DNA from 2 places in the Lactiplantibacillus paraplantarum genome. Region 2 is predicted to be linked to the other one. Evidence: predicted binding sites of a transcription regulator. Region 2 holds the regulator's gene; the other holds the start of a gene.
The links. The regulator Rex, encoded in region 2, represses fermentation and respiration genes when NADH is low (regulators of the CRP and FNR family bind a similar motif). The targets are predictions, from matches to a motif close to TTGTGAANTANTTCACAA.
Positions count from the first base shown of each region.

Region 1: the regulator Rex is predicted to act here: its motif matches at 6,596-6,613, upstream of LP667_RS13120 (NAD(P)-dependent alcohol dehydrogenase).

Region 1 is NZ_CP032744.1:2,659,764-2,671,771, reverse strand. It holds gene LP667_RS13140 (mucin-binding protein) at 1-3,324, shown strand, start outside; gene LP667_RS13135 (cupredoxin domain-containing protein) at 3,718-4,092, shown strand; gene LP667_RS13130 (cupredoxin domain-containing protein) at 4,107-4,379, shown strand; gene LP667_RS13125 (copper-translocating P-type ATPase) at 4,376-6,301, shown strand; gene LP667_RS13120 (NAD(P)-dependent alcohol dehydrogenase) at 6,661-7,782, shown strand; gene LP667_RS13115 (iron-containing alcohol dehydrogenase) at 8,362-9,534, opposite strand; gene LP667_RS13110 (aggregation-promoting factor C-terminal-like domain-containing protein) at 9,833-10,228, opposite strand; gene yjeM (glutamate/gamma-aminobutyrate family transporter YjeM) at 10,523-12,007, shown strand.
Region 2 is NZ_CP032744.1:579,689-591,696, forward strand. It holds gene phnC (phosphonate ABC transporter ATP-binding protein) at 1-384, opposite strand, end outside; gene LP667_RS02770 (phosphate/phosphite/phosphonate ABC transporter substrate-binding protein) at 422-1,474, opposite strand; gene tsaB (tRNA (adenosine(37)-N6)-threonylcarbamoyltransferase complex dimerization subunit type 1 TsaB) at 1,754-2,479, shown strand; gene rimI (ribosomal protein S18-alanine N-acetyltransferase) at 2,463-3,041, shown strand; gene rimI (ribosomal protein S18-alanine N-acetyltransferase) at 3,034-3,489, shown strand; gene tsaD (tRNA (adenosine(37)-N6)-threonylcarbamoyltransferase complex transferase subunit TsaD) at 3,494-4,540, shown strand; gene LP667_RS02795 (ABC-F family ATP-binding cassette domain-containing protein) at 4,617-6,599, opposite strand; gene LP667_RS02800 (redox-sensing transcriptional repressor Rex) at 6,767-7,444, shown strand; gene LP667_RS02805 (CPBP family intramembrane glutamic endopeptidase) at 7,584-8,228, opposite strand; gene groES (co-chaperone GroES) at 8,421-8,705, shown strand; gene groL (chaperonin GroEL) at 8,761-10,386, shown strand; gene LP667_RS02820 (APC family permease) at 10,637-12,008, shown strand, end outside.

The sequences.
Region 1 (12,008 bases), 1.1 Mb from region 2:
GCTACAGTGAAACAAGCGGGTGATGGGCGAACGGCCACCGCGTCGGCATTTCTAGCAACGGCGAAGAATTTGGCTGATAAAAGTTATCTCGAGCAGTATGTCAAACAGTATGGTCGGCCGGCTTTAATTGCATTAATCCAAGATTGGTTATCCACCTATCGCATTATTGCTTTAACGGGGATTACAATTGTGAATAGTTCGTTTGACGGCAGTGTGGCGACCATCAGCGGTGGGCTGCACGTAATCAATGCGGGCGCAACGATTCGGCCAGGGAAAGATTCCGAGTGGGATATGATTGTGAATGGTGGCTTATCAGTGACTAATAATACAATCACGTTTACGACTAGTAACGGATTAGTAGATCGATCCGTTGCCAATCAGGATATGGATTATTCTAGGCCACGGCCAACGGGTAACGGTGCCATTAAAGGCGTACCAACGGTCACAATCAATTCTTCGCTAGCTGATCCCCGTGAGTTTAATCAAGCCCAGGTCAATATTAGTGATTTCTATAATCAGTTAGTTAGTGCAGGCACGATTTTACCAGCAACCAATGGTGGTACATTGTCAAAAGCACTCATTGGCGAGTCTGGAACGACTGATCTAGGGAGTTATCAAGGGCATCATTATTATGCCGTAAATATTGATTTAAATGACTGGCACAGTGGTATTCGGACAACCGGTTTTACTGACGATGATGTGGTCATCTATAACGTGGTCACAGGGGCCTCTGAATTAACAATTGGTGGCGGCTTTTCCAGTAGCACGTCCAATTTGGTCTGGAATTTTAATCAGGCAACGCGAATCAAGAATACGACGGCCATCGCAGGCAAAATGGTTGCACCACATGCAGTCTTTACAACTAACCAAAATGTCGATTCGGCGGCAGTTTTGCAATATGGTTATGGCGATGGTGATAGTGCGGTCTGGGAAATGATTACGAGTCAAAATGAGCATAATTATAGCTTTGGTCAAATGGTTGGTGATGATCCGTTAGCTTATCTAATTGCAGTGATTAAGTCGAATGGTACCGTTATTGATACTCTGGCTGGCTTTCAAGATTTGATAACAACTGGCGAATTGACTATCACAATTACAGATGCGGCCGGCAACCGTTTGCCGGGATTGAATGCGGTTAATACGCATGTTGCAGGTCAACATCGTTATCTGATCACTTATCAATTTAATGACCAGACGGCGACCACTTGGATAAATGTGTTAGCATCTCAAGAACCCGTAACACCTGTGCAGCAGGTTCCTGAATATTCAAATATTACACGGACGATTCAGTATCAAGATGGGCGGACTGGAAAATCCATTGCTAAATCAGTGGTTCAAACGGTGCCGGTCGTGCGCTTAGCGATTCTTAATGCCGAAACTCACGAGTTGTTAGGATATGATACGGATGGCGACGGTGCCTTTGATACTAGTGATGGTTCACTGGCATGGCGGTTAGTGAATCCAACTGATTATCAGCGATGGGCACAAGTGATTTCCCCAGATTTGTCCATGCAGGGTTATCAAGCGCCAGATATTCCAGTTGTCGTAGCACAAGAAGTTGTCATTAATGGTGGTGGTATAACGATGAATGCTGATGTGGTCGTTAAGTATCAGCAACAAACGCATGTCGAAACGACTCAACGGACAATTACACGAACGATTAACTATCTTGATGCGGGGACGTTGCAAGCGATTGACGCGGTTCAACCTGTGGTTCAAACGATTAAGTATGAATTGTTAACGATAATCGCCCACGATGGCACCATTCTTGGATATGACACAGATGGGGATGGGCAGGTCGATACCCAGACAGCGGATGAGGCTTGGCTGTTAGTTGGATCAGCGCCGTGGTTCGAGACGGTCAAATCACCTGATCTGAGCAGCGACGGGTACGCGGTTCCTGATTTAAAAGTAGTACCGGAACAGATGGTTGCTGGTGTAAATGATAAGGATGTGACGATCAATGTCTATTATCGCCTAGCAACGCAAGCTGTTACGGAATACCAAAATAAACGGCGGGTTATCACATATATTGATCGTCAAACCCACCAATCGGTTGCGGCAAACGTGCAACAATTAGTCGTTTACCAGCGAACGGCGATTATTGAAAAGAAGACTGGAAAATATTTAGGGTATGATTTGAACGGCGATGGCTTGATTGATACGAACCAAGCCGATCGGGCATGGACGGTAGTTGGGCGCAATCAATTTGATGCTGTGGCGTCACCAGATTTAGGTGCTAAAGGTTATACTGATCCGGATCTTAAAACTGTCGCTTCGTGGGTTGTAGCGGTCGATGATACCGATCTAACAACAGTGATGGTGACTTATGGCCATCGAACTATCACGGTAACCCCCAGTGATCCGAATCCGATTGCTCCTGGTAATCCTAATATTGTCTTCCCGGATGAAAGTGGTGAAGCTGATTTAACGCACACGGTTACGCGGACAATTCACTACGTCTACGGTGATGGTACGCAGGTTGCGGCACCGGTTCGTCAAACTGTTCGGTTTCAGCGAAGTGTGACGATTGACTTGGTGACAGGCCAAATGACCTATCAAGACTGGGTACCAGTAACAACGGCGACCATGGCCAGCGTCATTTCCCCAATCGTGGCAGACGCTACGGCAACGTTAGCCACGGTTGCGGCACAACAAGTTAATGCAACGACTGCGGATCAGGTGGTAACAGTCATTTACAATCAGTTATCAGATCAGCCGGACCAACCGAGTCAGCCAGACCAGCCGGACCAACCGGACCAGCCGGACCAACCGAGTCAGCCAGACCAACCGAGTCAGCCAGACCAACCGGATCAGCCAGATCAGCCGGACCAACCGAGTCAGCCGGATCAGCCGGACCAACCGAGTCAGCCAGATCAGCCGGATCAGCCGGACCAACCGAGTCAGCCAGACCAACCGAGTCAACCAGACCAACCGGATCAGCCAGAGCAGCCGGATCAGCCAGAGCAGACGAGTCAACCAGAGCAGCCGGAGCAACCAAATCGGCCGGATCAAGCGAACGGATTGGGCGATGCGCTCAATCCAGCAAGTGACCAGCCAGGGACGTCAAATGTGCCGCACCAAGAATCAAAGCGGGTGCGGACCAGCTCGGCTGTGGATACGTCGCAGCAAGGGACAACTAAATCGACTTCAGGGATTGGTTGGGTCAGTGCGCAACCAGCGACGCCCCGGGGACCAAAGCAAGGCCGTACGAAGGTTCTACCTCAGACTGATGAACAAGACAATCAGTTATCCCTTTGGGGGGTAATCATATTAGCGTTAAGTTCGGTTCTCAGTTGGGTCAAACTTAAGCAACGGGATTAGTATGCCTTAAAGTTATCAAGATTAGTATCGATTGTGCAAGGCTACAAGTACGTTTCACGTGTAAATTAATCTGCTCCTTTATGTGAAAGTGGTATGCTCAATATTTCAGAAGCCGCTCATTACGTTCATTGTTGGACGTAATGAGCGGCTTCTTTTGGGTTGGGGGCCCGTGCTCAGTTTAGCAAGCAGGGGGAAGTTGCACAAAATGGATGGCTCATCAAATAGTGTCCTACGAGCAGACATATTATAGTAGAAACTGGTATGAGTAGTTAAAAAAACTAAGGGTTATGCCTAAAAATAATATTTATCGTTGACAATTGTAAACGATGGCGCTAAGATACTTGTATAGATTACATGTGTAAACGATGGAAAAAAGTGGAAGGAATGAATTTAATGGTTATTAAAGGGTTAGTCTTGTTAATTGGTTTGTTAGCAATCGGGTTCATCTTATGGTGGTTTTTCGGTAAGCACGCTACGGCAACGGTAACCGCGGATGCGTCTGCTGATTTACAACAAGTTGATGTTGAAGTCAAGGGTGGTTACTCGCCGGAACAGATCGTGTTGAAAAAGGGCGTGCCGGCGATATTGAACTTTACACGCAAAGACGCGTCCGGATGTCTGGATCACGTGGTTTTTAGCGATTTTGGTATTAATCAAGAATTACCGCAAAATCAGGCTGAAGCCATTGCTATTGACACTAGTAAGCCAGGCGAATACCAATGGGCGTGTGGTATGGATATGTTCCATGGCAAATTGATTATTAAATAATGGAGGCTAAGGTAATGACAGCACAACAAAATATTAATATTACCGTGAATGGTCATTATGAACCAGCGGTAATCACCTTAAAAAAGGCTATTCCGGCACAATTAACGTTTACCCGAACAAGTACACAGGGGTGTTTGGAACACGTGCATTCAAAATCGTTGGACTTTGCAATGGACTTACCGCTTGATCAACCGCAAACGGTGACGATTCCAACTGATCAGACCGGTGAATTTCAGTTTAGGTGTGGCATGGACATGGTTCATGGCAAGGTGGTGATTGAGGGATGAATACAACAAAGCGGTTTTGGATTTCATTAATCTTTTCTTTACCATTATTAGCTAATATGATTTTAATGCCGTTTGGTTGGATGCTTCCTGGTGGCGATTGGACACAGTTAGTTTTGACGACCGTCATTATGGTTGTTTCAGCGCGACCGTTTTTGCAGAGTGCGTGGGCGTCATTTACGAAGCATCACGCCAATATGGATACGTTAGTGGCAATTGGAACTGCAACGGCTTATTTTTACAGTTTATATGCGATGGCTACTGGTCAGGCGGTCTTTTTCGAGAGTGCTGCCTTGGTCACAACGTTTGTCTTACTAGGACAAGTCTTTGAAGAACGAATGCGACACAATGCTTCTAGCGCGGTGGCTAAACTAGTTGGTTTGCAAGCTAAGGAAGCAGAAGTGTTGCGCAACGAAGAATTTGTTAAGGTGCCATTGGACCAGGTCGTGGTTGATGATATTATTCGAGTGAAACCAGGGCAAAAGATTCCAGTTGATGGTGTCATTACGGAAGGGCGGTCGACGGTTGATGAATCAATGGTTACTGGGGAAAGTATGCCGGTTCAAAAAACGGTAGCTGATGCAGTGATTGGTTCAACAATCAATAGCAATGGGACCTTTCTGTTCAAGGCTAGCAAGGTTGGCGATCAAACAATGCTAGCACAAATCGTTGAACTCGTTAAAAAAGCCCAAAATAGTCATGCACCGATTCAAAAGTTAACGGATAAAGTTTCTGATGTTTTTGTCCCGATTGTGTTAATTATTGCGATTATGACATTTTTGACTTGGTACGTCTTCTTAGGTGTCAGTCTCGCTAATGCCTTGATTTTTGCCGTGGCCGTCGTAGTTATTGCGTGCCCGTGTGCGTTAGGATTAGCAACCCCCACTGCATTAATGGTCGGTACTGGACGAGGCGCTAAAATGGGGATCTTGATTAAAAACGGTGAGGTTTTGGAAGCGGTCAATGATGTTAAAACGGTGGTTTTTGATAAGACTGGTACAATTACGGTTGGTCAACCACAAGTAACGGATGTGATTGGTGATGAAACCCAAGTATTGCGGGTGGCAACTAGTTTGGAAGCTGCGTCAGAACATCCGTTAGCTGCGGCAATTTTAAAACGTGGCCAGGCGCTTGGTGTTGCAGCGCCGACCGCAACGGATTTCCAAGCCATTGAAGGTAAAGGAGTGACGGCCCAAGTTGACGGGCAAGCAGCCGTGGTCGGTAATCATAAATTATTGACCGATGAACCAATTAGTGCTGAACTACAACGACAAGCGATTCGGCTCCAGGATGCGGCTAAAACGGTTGTGTATGTTGGCTTAAACCATCAAATCGTTGGCCTGATCGCGATTCAAGACGTGGCTAAGTCGACATCTAAGGCCGCCATTGCGAGTTTGAAAGCGCGGGGCTTAAAGACAGTCATGCTGACGGGCGACAATGAACGGGTAGCACAAGCTGTGGCGGACCAGGTCGGAATCGATGAAGTCATTGCCGATGTTTTGCCTGGGGACAAAGCTGATCATGTCCAAGCCTTCCAAAAAGAGGGCAAAGTAGCCTTTGTTGGCGATGGTATTAATGACGCCCCAGCGTTGACAACGGCGGATGTTGGTATTGCCATGGGTTCTGGGACGGATATTGCGATTGATGCTGGTGGCATCGTGCTTGTTAAGAATGATTTACGGGATGTTGACCGGGCACTGGTATTGAGCAAGAAGACGTTCAATCGAATTAAACTTAATTTGTTTTGGGCGTTTGTGTACAATGTGCTAGGAATCCCCGTGGCAGCCGGCGTCTTCTTTGCCATTGGATTGACACTTAGTCCTGAATTGGCGGGGCTGGCGATGGCCTTTAGTTCACTATCCGTGGTTACAAGTTCGGTATTATTGAACAAGGCAAAGATCAGTACCAGTGTTCAGCCTGCGTAGGTCAAGATTGTTGGCAGAATATGATAATGAGTCATTTTAATGATTAAAATTGAGCGCGTATGTCTAAGGATAGTCCACTTTTGGTGGGACTTACTTGGATGTTCGCGCTTTTTAGGTTGAAATTATATGACCGCTTAATTATCCCTAATGTTATGAACTGATCTCACAGTTACCGAAAAAAGCGTATTATATTTACACTAATTAAGTATCATATCGTTAGTCGAAAATTATCAGATTGCCCATTTGACGGGGATAATAACTGGTTTAAATGCTTTTGAAAGCGTTTGAATTGAATTGTGTATTGTGTAACAATATTAATTGTAAGCGTTTTACATACTATTTGAAATGAGGGTCTGAACATGAAAATTAAAGCAGCAGTAGTTGATAAAGTTAACGATCCATTTGTCATTAAAGATGATATTGAATTAGCTGAAATGAAAGCAACTGATTTACAAATCAAAATGGTTGCGACTGGGATTTGTCATTCTGATGAAGCCATTCGGCGGGGAGATGCTTCGTTAGGTTATCCCGTGATTTTAGGACATGAAGGTTCTGGAATCGTTGAAAAGGTCGGTTCAGAAGTAACTAATTTTGAAGTGGGCGATCACGTTATCTTATCGTTTTACGCTGATGGGACTTGTGATAACTGTTTGAAGGGGATGCCGACCAAGTGTCGGAATTACGCTGACTATAATCTTAGTGGTACCCGTCCCGATGGTTCAGATCATTTCCAAGAAAACGGCCATCATATCAGTGACATGTTCGACCAATCTTCCTTCACGACGCACACGGTAGTTGACCAACGGAATGCTGTTAAAGTACCAAAAGAATTGGATTTACGGCGCTTAGGACCGTTGGGCTGTGGCTACGTGACCGGGAGTGGGACGGTCTTGAATAGCTTGCAACCTCGCCCAGGCCAAACGATTGCGGTCTTTGGGACTGGTGCGGTTGGTTTAGCCGCAATGATGGCTGGTAAAATTTCGGGTTGTACCGAAGTGATTGCGGTTGACATTGTTGATTCACGGTTAGCACTCGCCAAGGAATTAGGTGCCACCCATGCTATCAACAGTAAGGAAGAAGATCCCGTTGAAGCAATCAAGAAGTTGACACACGGTTACGGGGTCGACTTTGCAGTTGATACAACTGGGGTCGAACCAGTCATGGTATCCGCAATCCACGCGCTTGCTCAAGGTGGGACTGCGGCCTTGATTGCTGTTACGGCCAAGAATATTACCATTAGCTCATGGAACGATTTGTGTGTTGATGATAAGAAAGTCATCGGTGTTAACATGGGTGATGCCATTCCTGGCGTTGATATTCCGCGGTTGATTGATTTTTATCAACATGGCATGTTCCCATTTGAAAAGACTGAAAAGTTCTATAAGTTTGAAGATATTAATCAAGCCAATGCTGATTCTGGTAGTGGTAAGACCATCAAACCAGTCTTGATCATTGATGAAGACTATCAACCTGGTAAATAGCTGCTGGCTTGATGCCACCAGTTGTGATGAATAACTTCTAAAACGGCGATGTCAAAAGTTGATTTTGACATCGCCGCTTTTTGTGTTAAACACAAGCCGCTTGGACGGCTTGCATAATTTGTGATTAAAACGTGCCGGTTTTTAAGTTCAAAAACAGCCAGCTATGGACCGCTGGGAAAAAGTTCGACTCAGCGTAAACTTGTTTAGTTAGTTCGTCCTACACCGACCTCCAGGCATTTCTGCCAATTGCCGGAACGTGGTGGGCACAGATTTAAGCCGAAGCCCACGTCTCAAATACTGGCCTTTCACTAACCAAGCCAAGGACGCTTGCTAAGTGAAATTTCACCACTGGGCATTGGCCGAAACGCCTTCCAGTCGGGATAGTGTTCGAATGGCGGACATGTGCGTACCGAAATTTTGTTGGATTTATCGTTACTTTTCATAAACAGTAATTTGTCAATCAACTGTCAAGTCGAAAAAGATATTGTGATAACTTACTGTTTCTGAATTACCGTAGTAATAATTGAATATTTCGAAAAAGTAGAGAAAATACTCTGATATTTCACTTTGAATGGGTGATTACTTGGCATCATATGCGGCTTGGAAAATCTTGATGATATCTTCCTTAGTGCCTTTGCGTGGGTTAGAGAAGGCGTTGCCGTCTTTAAGCGCGTTAGTTGCCATGTGCTCGAAGTCTTCGATCTTGGCGCCAATTTCCTTGATTGAATGTGGGATTCCCACATCTTCGCTGAGCTGTTTCATCGCTTTAATAGCCAATTCGGCAGCATTACGAGTCGATAAGCCATCGGTATTCTCACCCATGATTTTAGCAAGTTCGGCAAAGCGTTCTGGACACGCAATCAAATTGTATTCTTCAACATATGGTAGAAGTAGGGCGCAACAAACACCATGGGGCGCGTCATATTGACCACCAAGTTGGTGCGCCATTGCGTGGACGTAACCTAAGTTTGCATTGTTGAAAGCCATGCCGGCAAGCATTTCAGCTTCAACCATATGCGTGCGAGCTTCCAAGTTATGACCATTGGCAACAGCTTCACGCAATGAGGTTTCGATTAATTTGATAGCTTGGATACACTGTGAATCGGTGATCGGGTTGTGATCGACTGAGACAAAGGGCTCAATTGCTTGCACAAAGGCATCCATCCCAGTGGCAGCCGTGAGCCCCTTAGGTACATCTAGCATGAGGGTGGGATCGTTAAATGAAACAAGTGGCATATTGCGCCATGAAGCAACGACGAATTTATAATGGGTTTCTTCGTTTGTAATGACACAGTGGCGGGTCAACTCAGAACCAGTACCGGCAGTGGTATTAACAGCAATCAATGGTGGTAGGGCGTTTTTGAGGGTTTCGATCCCAGCTAACTTGGTGATATCATCGCCATTGGTCATAATGATACCGGCTCCCTTACCAGTATCGTGGGCAGAACCACCGCCAATGGTAATCAATGAGTCAGCCTGATTAGCTTGATATAATGCTTTAACAGCTTGAATATTATGAATTTTAGGGTTAGGTTCAACTTGATTGTAAATCACGTAGTCAATCCCGGCAGCATCTAGTGAACGTCGAACTTGGGCAACGGCGCCATTCGGTAGACTTTCAAGAAACTTGTCAGTGACGATAACTGGTTTTTGCATGCCAAGGGTTTTGGCACGCTCACCAATTTTACTAATGACACCAGGACCAAAAAAGTTAACGCTAGGCATTAAGAAATCAAAATTACGTTCAGTCATATTAATAACCTCTTTTTATATTGTAATCGCCATCATTACTAATTTACGAATCAAATTATAGTCGTAATAATTACAATTTGCAATGCTTTAAACTAATTAATTATATTTTTCACAATTTCGTTTGGAAAGGGTGCTACTAGCATGGCGCAAAGGTTGTGCCAAAGTGCTAAATAGCGCTTGGCTATTTGGTTTAATAACATTTGATATTGCTGTCTACAAAAAAAGCGACTAATTACAAAGATTCACAATCTTCGTAATTAGTCGCCTCTTTTAAGATGCCCCAATGGAAAGCATTTGGTTAGTACCAGTGATGATGTTGCCAGAACCGTTTGGCTTTGACCCAGGAACCGTAGCGCGAGGCTACGTAGGTATTAGCGCGTTTTTCCTGATTGACGGGTGACAAGTTACCGTGTAAGTACGACCGTAATAATTGGTAGCGACCGTAACAGCGGCCATTACGAGCCGTATAACTGTAACCAGATTCGCGATACGCAATCCAATTTTTAGCAGCGCGATTCGCCTTCGAGAGCTTAGCATTGATCTTAGCAATTTGCTGAGACTGACTAAGCTTCTTAGCGGCCTGGGCGGTGATTGTGGTTTGTGGTCCAAAACTAGTCGTCACGTTAATGACGACCCCGAAGACACAACTATCCAAAACTAATAGCAACATGGTTTTGATCTTAAAACTTTTCATAATATGTATAACCCCGTTTTTTATTTTCTCCATAAGCTGATACCAGTAGAATACGCCAGTTATATTTCAGTGATGTTAAAGGAAAATTACTAAGTTATTAAATGAATGTTTCCTTAAAGGAATAGTTGCTGATGAGAACTATTTGATCGCTAGTTAGATTAATAATGGCGCTGATTGTCACATAGAAAAATCATAATATTGTTAGGGAAACTAAAGCGCTTTATTGCATTCTTAGGGTAATCTTAAAATTGGAACAACTTTACAAAAGTATTAAAGGAGTAAGGGAGTGCAATAATGGCAGAAAAAGATAATGAGAAGATTACACTGATTGCCTTAGTCATGATGATCTTTACCACGGTTTTTGGATTTGCCAATAGTACGGTTGCCTATTACTTAATGGGTTATAGCTCTATTTTATTTTACTTGGTAGCAGCGGTACTATTCTTCATCCCATTCGCATTAATGATGGCGGAGTTCGGGGCGGCAGTTAAGTCCGATAGTAGTGGGATGTACAAGTGGCTGGAAGTAAGTGTGAATGCGAAGTTTGCGTTTGTGGGCACGTTCATGTGGTTCGCGTCGTACATCATTTGGTTAGTTTCAACGTCGGCTAAAGTCTGGATTCCATTTACGACCATGTTCTTTGGAAGTGATCAAACCCAACGTTTTGCGATGTTCGGACTAAATGCAACGCAAGTCATCGGTATTCTATCTTGCCTATGGATGGTGCTGGTCACGTTTGTTTCCATCAAAGGGATGAAAGGCATTGTGCGGGTCACGAGTTTGGGTGGCCTGGCGGTGACCAGTTTGACCGCAATCCTGTTAGTTGTTTCGGGAGTTGTTTTAGCCTTGAATCACGGGCAATTCGCACAACCGTTACAACATGTGATGACGTCACCAAATCCAAGTTATCAACATCCAGTCGGATTACTTGGATTTGCCGTCTTTGCTATCTTTGCTTACGGTGGGCTCGAAGTCCTCGGTGGGATGGTTGATAAGACCAAGAATCCTGAAAAAACGTTTCCCCGTGGGATTATTATTTCTGCCATCGTCATTACCTTAGGCTATGGCTTGGGAATCTTCTGTTGGGGCATTAGTACGAATTGGCAAGCTGTTTTGTCGAATCCAACGACCAACCTCGGTAATATTAGTTATGTCATGATGCAAAACTTGGGTTATGTCTTAGGGCAAGCGCTTGGTTTGAGCACGGCGGCTGCTAAGACAATGGGCCTGTGGTTTGCGCGTTACACCGGCTTAGGGATGTTCCTCGCTTACAGTGGGGCGTTCTTCACCTTAACGTATTCACCATTGAAGACGCTGATCTTGGGAACACCTAAGGAACTGTGGCCGAAGAAATTTACGAAGCTCAATAAAGCCGGCATGCCAAGTTACGCCATGATGGTTCAATGTGCCATCGTAATTGTGATCATCTTGGTGGCGTCCTTTGCAACAGCAGATGCGTCAGCCTTCTACAATGTCTTAACGTTAATGGCGAACGTTTCGATGACGTTACCATACTTGTTCTTACTGTATGCTTTTCCAAAGTTCAAGGAAAACCAGAGTATTGTGAAACCATTTGAAGTTTATAAATCATTAACTTGGACTAAAATTATTAGTTGGGTCGTCTTCGTAGTTGTGTTGGGTGCCAATGTCTTCACGTTGATCCAACCAATCTTAGAGACGGGGCAGATTCAAAACACAGTTTGGATGCTAGTTGGGCCAATTGTCTTCGGTGTTGCCGGAATTATTTGGTATCAAGTGCGCGAACGGCATGTCAATTAAA
Region 2 (12,008 bases):
TTGTAGTGCTTCTTGTTTTTCGGCGCTACTGTAAAGGCCTAGCATGCCCGCGACCGTTGATTTAGCACCCAAGCGGCCGTGCAGGACATTTTCAAGGGCCGTTAATGGACTGATCAGATTATAGTTCTGAAAAATCATGCCGATGTGATGACGAACTTTGCGTAATTCAGCTTTGTTCGCTTGACGAATATCAGTGTCATCGAGCAAAATTTGACCACTATCATCGCGGATCAACTGATTAATACTCCGTAAAATAGTTGTTTTACCAGCACCAGAAGGACCGATGATGGCAGTGACCTCGCCCGATTTAGCCGTGAAGTTGACTGCTTTGAGCGAATGCTTATTGGAACCATATGTTTTATCTAGCTGAATAACCTTGAGCATTGGCAAATCCTTTCATTGTGAACTAATGGTACGTGGTTTAGTAACCTACTAATTTATGCGTTGGCGCGTACCACTTGTCGGTAACATTAACTAATTTGGACTTTTCTGACTTCTTAGGGAACATCATTGGCGTCTTTGCATTTGGTTCAGAGAAGATCTTTTTGTTTTGGGCAAAGGACTTCGACGTGAACTCAGTGGCGATCTTCTTTTGATCATCCTTGCTGAGGGCTTTGGTGTTGTATACCCATGGGCCTTGTTGAACAGGCATCATGGCAATGTTAACGACTGACTTACCGGCTAAGCTTGTAAATGGCGCGTCGGCGTTATCTTTAACAGTGAAAGTCGAGCCGACCTTATCCCATGAACCCTTAGTGACTTTAAGGTATGGCATTAAATCAGCATCATCAAAGGCAGCAACATCGGCATCACCCTTGATTAAGTTGACTGCGGAACCTTGATGGGAGCCACCGTAAAGTACTTTGCTAAAGAATGAGCCGCTTTGCGTTAACTTATCTTGGTCAGCAGTTTTGATGTCGAACTCACGAGAGATTTCGGCGGTTGGTACTAAAAATCCTGAAGTTGAACTGTTGGAGACATAAGACATTTTCTTGCCTTTGACGTTCTTAATACTGTACTTACCGTTTTCTTCATACTTTTTGGCATCTTTTTGTTGTACCATTAAGTAGGAGTTATAAGTCGCATCCTTTAACGTTCCCTTAGCATCGGATTGTGCGGCAAAAGGTACAACATCGTTGCTCTTGTGATGTGCTTGGATATAACCGTTGGCACCCATGTAGGCGACTTGAGCTTTGCCGGATGCAATTGCTTGGATCGCAACGTTATAGTCGGTAGTGGTTTGTAATTTGACCGTCTTACCCGTTGCTTTTTCAACCGCTTGTTTAATGGCTGTACGTGAACCAGCAAAACTCTTGGCTGATTCATTAGGGTAAAAGACGACCGTAATGGTTTTACTCTTATCCGTACTGTCGCTACCTGTTTTGGCACTGGTACCACTGGCACAACCAGCGAGTCCCAAACCTAAAACTGGAATGAATGAAAGACCTAATAATGACTTACTAACTTTTGACATAGTTTCCAATTACCTCCAAGTAATTTTAGTTACTTGTGTAGCATAACAAGGTATTGTAAATGTGTGGACAAGGATTAGTGAAGTATATGTATAAGTTATGTAAATGATATTTACATTTTGCTTACAATTTAATGATTGGTAAGGTTGTAGAGTGACTAGCTGGATTAGTCACCAGTTGTTTCCAAGTTGAATTGGTCGGTTGTTACCGGAAAGCTTTCAAAGTAAGTAAATTATGATAAGATATGTGAAGTAATTCAAAATGAGGAGTTTTTTAAAATTATGAAGTTGTTGGCGATTGATACTTCGAATCGGCCATTGAGTGTCGCGGTATTAGAAGATACCCGAATCTTGGCCACCACGACCACGAATGTTGGTCGTAATCATAGTAGTACATTATTACCGATTATTGAACAGGCCATGGCACAAGCACAAGTTGTGCCGAATGATTTAGATCGTATCGTTGTGGCGGCGGGACCCGGATCTTATACGGGCTTACGAATTGGTGTTACGACTGCTAAGACGTTGGCGTTTACATTGAATAAAGCGTTGGTTGGGGTTTCCAGCTTGGCTGTATTGGCAGGTAATATTGTGACGGAAGGACAGCTGGTTGCACCACTATTTGATGCTCGGCGTGATAATATTTTTACTGGCTTATATCGGATTGAACATCATCAACCGGTGACGGTTATTGCTGATCAACATATCAGTGTTGCTGAGTGGGGCCAACAATTAGTCAGTTATAATGAACCGATTACCTTTATTGGCAGTGATGTTGATCAGTACACATCGATATTGCAAACGGCCTTGCCGAATCAGTTTGTTCGTGCTGCTCCGCAACTTGATTTACCGCAAGCAGCAGTGTTAGGGCTACTTGGGCAAACGATGACGCCGGTTGCTGAGATTCATAACTTTGTCCCGAACTATTTACGCCTGACCCAAGCTGAACGCGAGTGGCAGGCCAAGCACCCAGAAAAGGAACATGCGCCCTATGTTGAGAAAATTTAAGGAGTACTTTCAGAAAGTTACCGGTGGTGGTAATCAGCATCGCCAACGTGTGTTAGCAATTCAGAATCACATTGTTACGGTCGGCGAAACCAACTATTACGTTTCGCGGGCCCTGATTACCGATGTTCCCGAAATGTTGGCCATCGAACGGGCAGTATATGCTGGTCAAACCCCATGGGATGAGAACGCCTTTAAGACGGAACTGCGACGGCAGAGTGGTCGCTTCTATATCGTGATGCGTCACGAAGACCGGCTAGTTGCTTTTTGTGGTTGTGTCTTTGATGATCGGCGCCAGGATGCCCATATCACTAATATTGCCGTACATCCTGATGTTCAAGGCCGCGGTCTTGGTCATTTCATGATGCAAGTCATGATTAAACGGGCGCGTAAGTTGGCTTACCAAACGGTGACCCTTGAAGTTCGTTATAGTAATACGACGGCGCAACAATTATATCAGGACCTGGGTTTTGAAAAAACGGGTATCAAAAAACGCTACTATTTTGGCGATCACGAAGATGCCATTGATATGACTTACCGCATTCCAGCGACTACCAATGACTGAACGCCAACTAGTCTCTGCTGAACAGTTAACAGTCCAAGAAATGGCTCAAATTTGTTACCAGTTAGCCACACGTGCGTATCCCAATGGATCACCGTGGCGCCAAGCCACATTTATGGCGGACCTAGCACTGACAACGACTCATTATGAGTTATTATGGTGGCAGCATGACCCAATTGGCTTTATCAGTCGCTCAACGGTTTTAGATGAGACCGAGATTACTAACATTGCCATTGTGCCTACGTATCAGCATCAGGGGCATGCTTATTGGTTATTAACAGCGTGTCTTGCGCAACTTACAGCCGGAACGGTCTTTCTAGAAGTTCGTGCTAGTAATTTAGCGGCTCAGCGGTTGTATCGGCGGTGTGGTTTTAAACGAATTGCGATACGGCATGCTTATTATCATGATCCCGAGGAAGATGCGTGGATTATGCGAAAAATTATTAATTAAAAGGATGGGAACTGTGGAAAAACAAAACTTGATTTTAGCGTTTGAATCTAGTTGTGATGAGACGAGTGTGGCTGTGATTAAAAATGGTCACGAGATTTTATCAAACGTGATTGCAACTCAAATTAATAGTCACAAACGGTTTGGCGGTGTTGTTCCAGAAGTTGCCAGTCGTCATCATATCGAACAGATTACGATTTGTATTGAAGCTGCTTTACAAGAAGCCCAAGTCACGTATGAAGACCTTGATGCTGTTGCGGTTACGTATGGTCCAGGGTTAGTGGGAGCGTTATTAGTTGGTGTTAACGCGGCTAAAGTCGTGGCCTATGCGCACCAACTGCCGTTGATTCCGGTTAACCATATGGCGGGACATATTTATGCTGCCCGGTTTGTTAAACCGTTTGAATTTCCGCTAATGGCATTATTAGTTTCTGGCGGTCATACTGAGCTAGTTTATATGCAAGCGGACGGGCAATTTGAAATTATTGGCGAGACGCGCGACGATGCGGCTGGTGAAGCTTATGACAAAATCGGTCGGGTCTTGGGTGTGCCCTATCCAGCCGGTAAGGTCATTGATGAAATGGCGCACCAAGGACATGATACGTTTAACTTTCCACGAGCCATGATCGATGAAGATAATTATGACTTTAGTTTTAGTGGTCTGAAGAGTGCTTTTATCAATACGGTCCACCATGCAGATCAAATCGGTGAAACGCTTGATAAGAATGATTTGGCAGCAAGTTTTCAAGCTAGCGTGGTCGACGTGCTGATGAGCAAGACATTACGCGTTTTAAAGCAGTATCCGGTCAAACAACTCGTTTTAGCTGGTGGGGTCGCCGCTAATCATGGATTACGTGAACGATTACAGCAAGATTTGCCGACTGCTTTTCCCGACACCGAGTTATTACTTGCACCTTTGAAGTTATGTGGTGATAACGGTGCGATGATCGGTGCTGCCGGTTACGTCCAATATCAACACCACCAATTTGGGGATGCAACACTTAATGCTGATCCGGGATTGGCGTTTGATTGGATGCCCGGGATGTTAAAATAATGATCAAAAAAATGGCCGCACGATAACCTATAAGGTTAAAGTGCGACCATTTTTTTGATTTGTTCGTCAATATATATTAATTGAGTTCCTCGAGGGCCTCAGCTTGTTCAGTCCATTCGGTTTCAACTTGTTCCTGCTGGATCGTGATTGCGTCAAGCTCTTTCTGTAGATCTTGCAACTGACCAACATCAGCTGAAACTTCTGGTTGGGCCATTTTCGTCTGAATCTGAGTCGCTTGTGCATCAAGCGTTGTCATCTGTTCTTCTAAAGCAGCGACAGTGCGTTCAAGTTTACGTTTTTCTCGTTGCTGCTGCTTGCTAGCCTGATAATTTTGTTGGCCCGTCGAACGGGGAGTGGCAGTGGCTGCGCTAGTTGGGTCAGTGGCCCCAGCGCTGGCAGTTTCTTCAGCGGCCTGACTAGCAGCGGCTGCTGCGATTTCAGCCTGCTCCTGCTTTTTATCAATATAATAATCGTAGTCGCCCAAGAAGAGTTCAGTTCCTTCTGGTGAGACTTCTACGACACTGGTAGCAACTTGATTAATAAAATAACGGTCATGTGAAACAAAGAGTAGGGTGCCATCGAAATCGTTGAGGGCCACTTCTAACACTTCACGACTGTCAATATCTAAATGGTTCGTCGGTTCATCAAGAATTAAGAAGTTGTCGTTTTGCATGGCGAGTTTAGTCAATAGTAACCGGGCCCGTTCGCCACCAGATAGTGCGTGAACGGGTTTATCAACGTCTTCTCCAGTAAAGAGAAAGCTTCCTAGGATAGTCCGGATATCTTTTTCGGGCGTGGTTGGATGTTCATCCCATAGCTCACCCAATACCGTTTTCTTATCATTAAGGTTGCGTTGCTCTTGGTCATAATAACCAGTGACGACGCCAGTGCCAAACACGGCCTGACCTTTAATGAATGGAATTTGGCCCAAAATACTCTTGAGGAAGGTTGATTTGCCAATCCCGTTCGGACCGACGATGGCAATCGCTTCATGTTTTTTGACGCTGAGATTATCTGGTTCTGACAGGATCCGACCATCATAACCCACGGCAGCGTCTTTGACGGTCAAAACGATGTTGCCACTTTGTTTGGCGGCGTGAAAGCCAAAGTGGGCCGTTTTCTCATCATTGTCAGGGCGATCAAGTCGGTCCATCTTAGCGAGTTGTTTGCGTCGGGCCTGGGCGCGTTTTGTCGTGGAAGCCCGCACAATATTACGGTTAACGAAGTCTTCAAGCTTACTAATCTCGGCTTGTTGTTTTTCGTAGTGTTTCCACTGAGCTTGAATACGTGCCGCTTTTTCTTGAACAAACTGATCGTAGTTGCCGGTATAATGGACCATTTCATGGTGCGACAGGTCATAAACTTCATTAACGACTCGGTCTAGGAAGTAACGGTCATGGCTGACAATAAGCAATGCGCCTGTATACGACTGTAAATAACTTTCTAGCCAAGTTAAAGTCTCAACATCCAAGTGGTTAGTTGGTTCGTCAAGAATAAGTAAATCGCGTTTTTCAAGTAATAATTTGGCGAGTGCTAGCTGCGTCTTTTGCCCACCTGATAGTTCAGTGACTGATTTATCATAGACATCGGCGTCGAATTGAAATCCGTGTAAAACACCCCGGATTTCAGCTTGGTACCCGTAACCGTTTTTCTGCTGAAATTCTGTTTGAATTTGGTCATAAGTTTTTAAAGTTTGTTGGTAGGCCTGTTCATCGTTCATGATAGCCGGATCACTGAGTTGATTTTCGAGTTGATGCATTCGGGTTTCAATTGCATGCAACTCGGCGAAGACGCTACTCATCTCTTCCCAGATTGTATTATGACTGTCTAGGCCTTGGTCCTGGGCCAAGTAACCAATTGTCAGTCCCTTGCGCATCGAAATCTGGCCTTCGTCAGGCACAGTCTCACCAGCAATCATTTTAAGTAAGGTTGATTTGCCGGCGCCATTGCGACCAACGAGGGCCACACGGGCGTGCTCTTGAATGTCCATTTGTACGTTATCGAACAAGACATCGGCACCAAAACGCCGCATAACCTGCTGTACTTGTAGTAAAATCACGCTTTATTAAGCTCCTTTCACATTTGATTCGTGACATAATTGTAGCATATTGCAACGGTTTGCCCAATTATTTGGAATAATAAGTAATTATTATTTCACAAAGTCGTAGGTTATGCTAGAATAGTGTCAGCAAATTCACAAACTTTTATATAGGAGGACGCGTCCGAATGGCAGAAACAAAAATTCCACGGGCAACGGCAAAACGGTTACCGATTTATTACCGCTACTTGAATATTTTACTAGATGCAGATAAGAAGCGGGTATCATCAACCGAGTTGTCCGAGGCGGTTAAAGTAGATTCAGCAACGATTCGGCGAGACTTTTCGTATTTTGGGGCGCTCGGTAAACGAGGGTATGGATACGATGTTGAAACGTTGCTTGCATTTTTTAAAAAGATTTTGAACCAAGACACCTTAACGAACGTTGCCTTGATTGGGGTCGGAAATTTAGGTCACGCCTTATTAAACTTCAATTTTCACAAAAATAGTAATGTCCGAATTTCAGCAGCCTTTGATGTTAACGAGGCGATTGCCAATACGGTTCAAAGCGGGGTGCCAGTGTACCCAATGACTGAGTTGAAGAAGCAATTGATCGAACAACAGATTGAAATTGCAATTTTGACAGTCCCAACGACGGTCGTTCAGGAAATTACGGATGATTTGGTTGATGCTAACGTGAAGGGAATCATGAACTTCACGCCGTTACGAATTTCGGTTCCAGAAACAGTCCGGGTTCAAAACGTTGACTTGACCAATGAATTGCAAACATTGATCTACTTTATTGAGCATTATGGGCAGCAATTGGGCGAAACCGGTCATGACGATCAGAATGAGACGCAAGACTAAGTCACTGTCTTAGTTTAGATATTATATAGTAAAAGAAGGTGCCCCGGGACTGGTTCCCAGAGCACCTTTTTGTGTCAGCTTTTTACTTAAAAACAAGGGTTTAATGACGGCTTCAGCTATTGAGAGCTGCTAGTTTGGATTAATGCAGTAATCCAAACAGTGTTGGTAATACGACCGATGCATTCATTAAGATGTGGGCGGTCATAGAAGTTTGAATACGACCAGTATGTTGGTATAGCCAACAGAATAAGAGGCCGATAAATGCGTATAGAATAAAGTGACCATCCGCGTGTGCGAAGCTAAATAGGACGCTCGCAATTAAGGCTGCTCCAATCTTACCAGTGACTGCGCTAAGATTACCGAAGATAACTTTGCGAAAGACGATTTCTTCCATGATTGGGGCCCCGATAATGATTGCTAGGAAAAAGGCCGGGTATTGCTGGCCAACTGTCAAGAGCGTAGTGGTGTTAGTTGAGGCGGTTGACTGGCCTAATAATGCAGTGATTTTTAGAATAATTAATTGGCCGACGATGACGAGCACGAGTCCGATCAATCCCCAAAGAATGGTTTTGCTCCAATTGCTGGGATGCTTTTCAATCACATTTTTAGCCTTCATTCGGCTAGCTAACCAAATGAGCAGGACAGCACCGACCAAGTAATCAACTGTTTGAATGACGAATACTTGAGAACCAAGTTGATGAAAAGCGGTAACTAAAACGCTTGGTAGTGCGTAAATAATAAAGTAAATAATGAGAATAAAGATTGATTGGCGGCGATTGACCATCAACTCACGTCCTTTTAAAAGTTAAATTTAAGTTGCGTAGCGGTAACTGTAATTTTCATTATAGTCGATTTGACATTCTTTGACTAATAATTGACAAATTACTTGCAATCTTGAATTAAAATGATATAGTTGACAATGTAATTAGCACTTGGAACTACGGAGTGCTAAAAAAGAATAAATGGAGGGATTCACGTGTTAAAACCATTAGGAGATCGCGTTATCTTGCAACAACAAGAAGAAGAAGAACAAACAATTGGTGGGATTGTCATTGCCAATAACGCCAAGGAAAAGCCCCAAAGCGGGAAGGTTGTTGCCGTCAATGACGGTCGTGTTTTAGATAACGGGACAAAAGTTGACCCCAGCGTGAAGGTCGGCGATCAAGTATTATTCGATAAGTATGCCGGTACCGAAGTCAAGTATCAAGGTGCTAAGTACTTGGTATTGCACGAAAAAGATATCGTTGCAATCGAAGACTAATCCATTTAAATTGCGCAACTTAAAATAAATTAAATTCATGAGGTGAATAGAGATAATGGCTAAAGAATTAAAGTTCTCTGAAGATGCACGCTCAGCGATGCTAAAAGGTGTCGATCAATTAGCTGACACAGTTAAGTCAACGTTAGGGCCTAAGGGTCGCAACGTCGTTTTGGAACAATCATATGGTTCACCAACAATTACTAATGATGGTGTAACGATTGCTAAAGCAATTGAATTGGACGATCATTTCGAAAACATGGGTGCCAAGTTAGTTTCTGAAGTTGCTTCAAAGACTAATGACATTGCTGGTGATGGGACGACGACTGCAACGGTCTTAACGCAATCAATCGTTAATGAAGGTATGAAGAACGTTACCGCCGGTGCTAACCCTGTTGGCATTCGTCGTGGGATTGAAGAAGCCACTAAGACGGCGGTTGACTCATTACATGCCATGGCACACGAAGTTAAGACGCAAGAAGATATTGCGCAAATCGCTTCTGTATCTTCAGCAAGTGAAGAAACTGGTAAGCTAATTGCTGAAGCCATGGAAAAAGTTGGCCATGACGGTGTGATCACGATTGAAGAATCACGTGGTGTTGATACGAGTTTAGACGTTGTTGAAGGAATGCAATTCGACCGCGGCTACTTATCACAATACATGGTTACTGATAACGATAAGATGGAAGCTGATCTCGATAATCCTTATATCTTAATCACTGATAAGAAGATTTCGAACATTCAAGATATCTTGCCACTATTACAATCCATCGTTGAACAAGGCAAGCCATTGTTGATCATTGCTGATGATATTTCTGGTGAAGCTTTACCAACCTTAGTCTTGAACAAGATGCGTGGGACGTTTAACGTTGTCGCCGTTAAGGCACCCGGTTTTGGTGATCGGCGTAAGGAACAATTACAAGATATCGCAATTTTAACTGGTGGGACGGTTATCACTGACGATCTTGGCCTTGAATTGAAAGACACAACGATCGATCAATTAGGTCAAGCCAATAAAGTAACGGTTACTAAGGATAACACCACCATTGTTGAAGGTGCTGGCGCCAAGGATGCTATCTCAGAACGAGTTGAATTCATCCGTAACCAAATTAGTGAAACGACTTCTGACTTTGACAAGGAAAAGTTACAAGAACGTTTGGCTAAGTTAGCTGGTGGGGTTGCCGTTGTTCGTGTCGGTGCTGCTACTGAAACGGAATTAAAAGAACGCAAATACCGGATTGAAGATGCCTTGAACGCAACGCGGGCTGCCGTTGAAGAAGGCTTTGTTGCCGGTGGTGGTACTGCTTTGATTAATGTTATCAAAGATGTTGCTGCGTTGAAGGAAACCGGTGACGTTCAAACTGGGATCAACATTGTTAAACGTGCTTTGGAAGAACCAGTTCGCCAAATCGCTGAAAATGCTGGTTTGGAAGGCTCAGTAATCGTTGAAAAGATGAAGGAACAAAAGCCAGGTGTTGGGTTCAACGCCGCTACTGATGAATGGGTTGACATGATCGAAGCTGGTATCGTGGATCCTACTAAGGTAACGCGTTCTGCTTTACAAAACGCTGCTTCTGTTTCAGCCTTACTCTTAACGACTGAAGCCGTTGTTGCTGAAAAGCCAGATGAAAATGCGCCAGCTGCCCCAGCCGCACCAAACCCAGGTATGGGCGGTATGATGTAAACAAATCGTAACATTAAGCACTTACTCGGCTGAGTAAGTGCTTTTTTAGTGCTGTTAGGGTGTGAATCGACTAGAATAAAGGTATTGATTTATCCATATCAGAGCGGTAGGATTAGTCGTTAACGCAAAATGCGGGTGCAGCGAAGTACCCGGTAGTTCAACTGGTAGTATTTATTAAGTCAAAGTAGTAGAATCTACTTTGATTCAGCTTACTTGGGATAATTATTTTGGAAATAAAGGAGTTATTATCATGTGGCGTTATTTAAAACGGTTAGTTATTGGGAAACCGTTAAAAACCATGGACGAGGGTGGGCAGGCGCTCACTAAGTTCAAGGCACTGGCGCTGCTGTCGTCAGATGCGCTATCATCGGTGGCTTATGGTACTGAACAGATTACGACTGTCTTGATTACCCTTTCAGCGGCCGCGCTGATGTATCAATTGTACGTGGCGGCGCTTGTGTTAGTGCTGTTGTTTGCTATTACGATGTCGTACCGACAAATTATTCGGGCTTATCCATCTGGCGGTGGCGCCTACGTGGTTGCAAGTACGAACTGGGGACGGCCAGCCGGATTAGTTGCCGGGGGATCACTGCTGGTTGATTATATGTTGACTGTCGCGGTTTCTGTGACTTCTGGTACTGAGGCGATTACGTCGGCAATTCCGGCGTTAGCCAATTACCAAGTGCTAATTGCGGTACTGATTGTGATTGCCATTATGGCATTGAACTTACGTGGAATGCGTGAGTCCGCATCGTTCTTAACATTTCCCGTTTACTTTTTCATTATTATGATTATCGGTATGATTCTCTGGGGCGTTATGAATATTGCGAGTGGTAACTTAACTTACCATGCATCGGCAGCCGTTGGAGCACCCGTCCAGGGTATGACGTTAGTGCTGTTTTTACGGGCCTTCTCGTCTGGGTCGTCATCACTGACTGGGGTGGAAGCCATCAGTAACGCGGTGCCGAATTTCAAACGGCCTAAACGTAAAAATGCAGCCAATACGTTAGCCATCATGTCATTAGTCTTGGCGGTCTTCTTTGGTGGTATTACCTATTTAAGTTATTACTTAGGTGTTAAACCGCAAGCGGATAATACTGTCTTGTCACAAATTGCAACGGCAGTCTTTGGTCATGGCTTGTTCTACTACTTGTTACAATTAGCGACAGCGCTAATCTTAGCAGTCGCGGCCAACACTGGTTTCTCGGCTTTCCCAATCTTGGCATATAACTTAGCTAAGGATAAATTTTTGCCACATGCATACATGGATCGTGGGGATCGCTTAGGTTACTCTAATGGGATTATCTCGTTGGCTGTTGGGGCAATTGCCTTGATTTTCATTTTCCATGGTAAGACGACGCTATTGATCCCACTATATGCGGTCGGGGTGTTTGTGCCATTTACATTATCTCAATCTGGGATGATTATTCATTGGCTACGTGAACGTGGTCAATGGTGGTGGATGAAGGCGGCGGTGAACTTACTTGGGGCGCTGATTTCGTTGCTCTTGGTGGTTTTCCTATTCTTGCTACATTTCGGCAATGTCTGGCCATACTTGATCGTGATGCCACTCTTGCTCTACATGTTCTACCGGATTCACGTGCATTACAACCGAGTGGCTG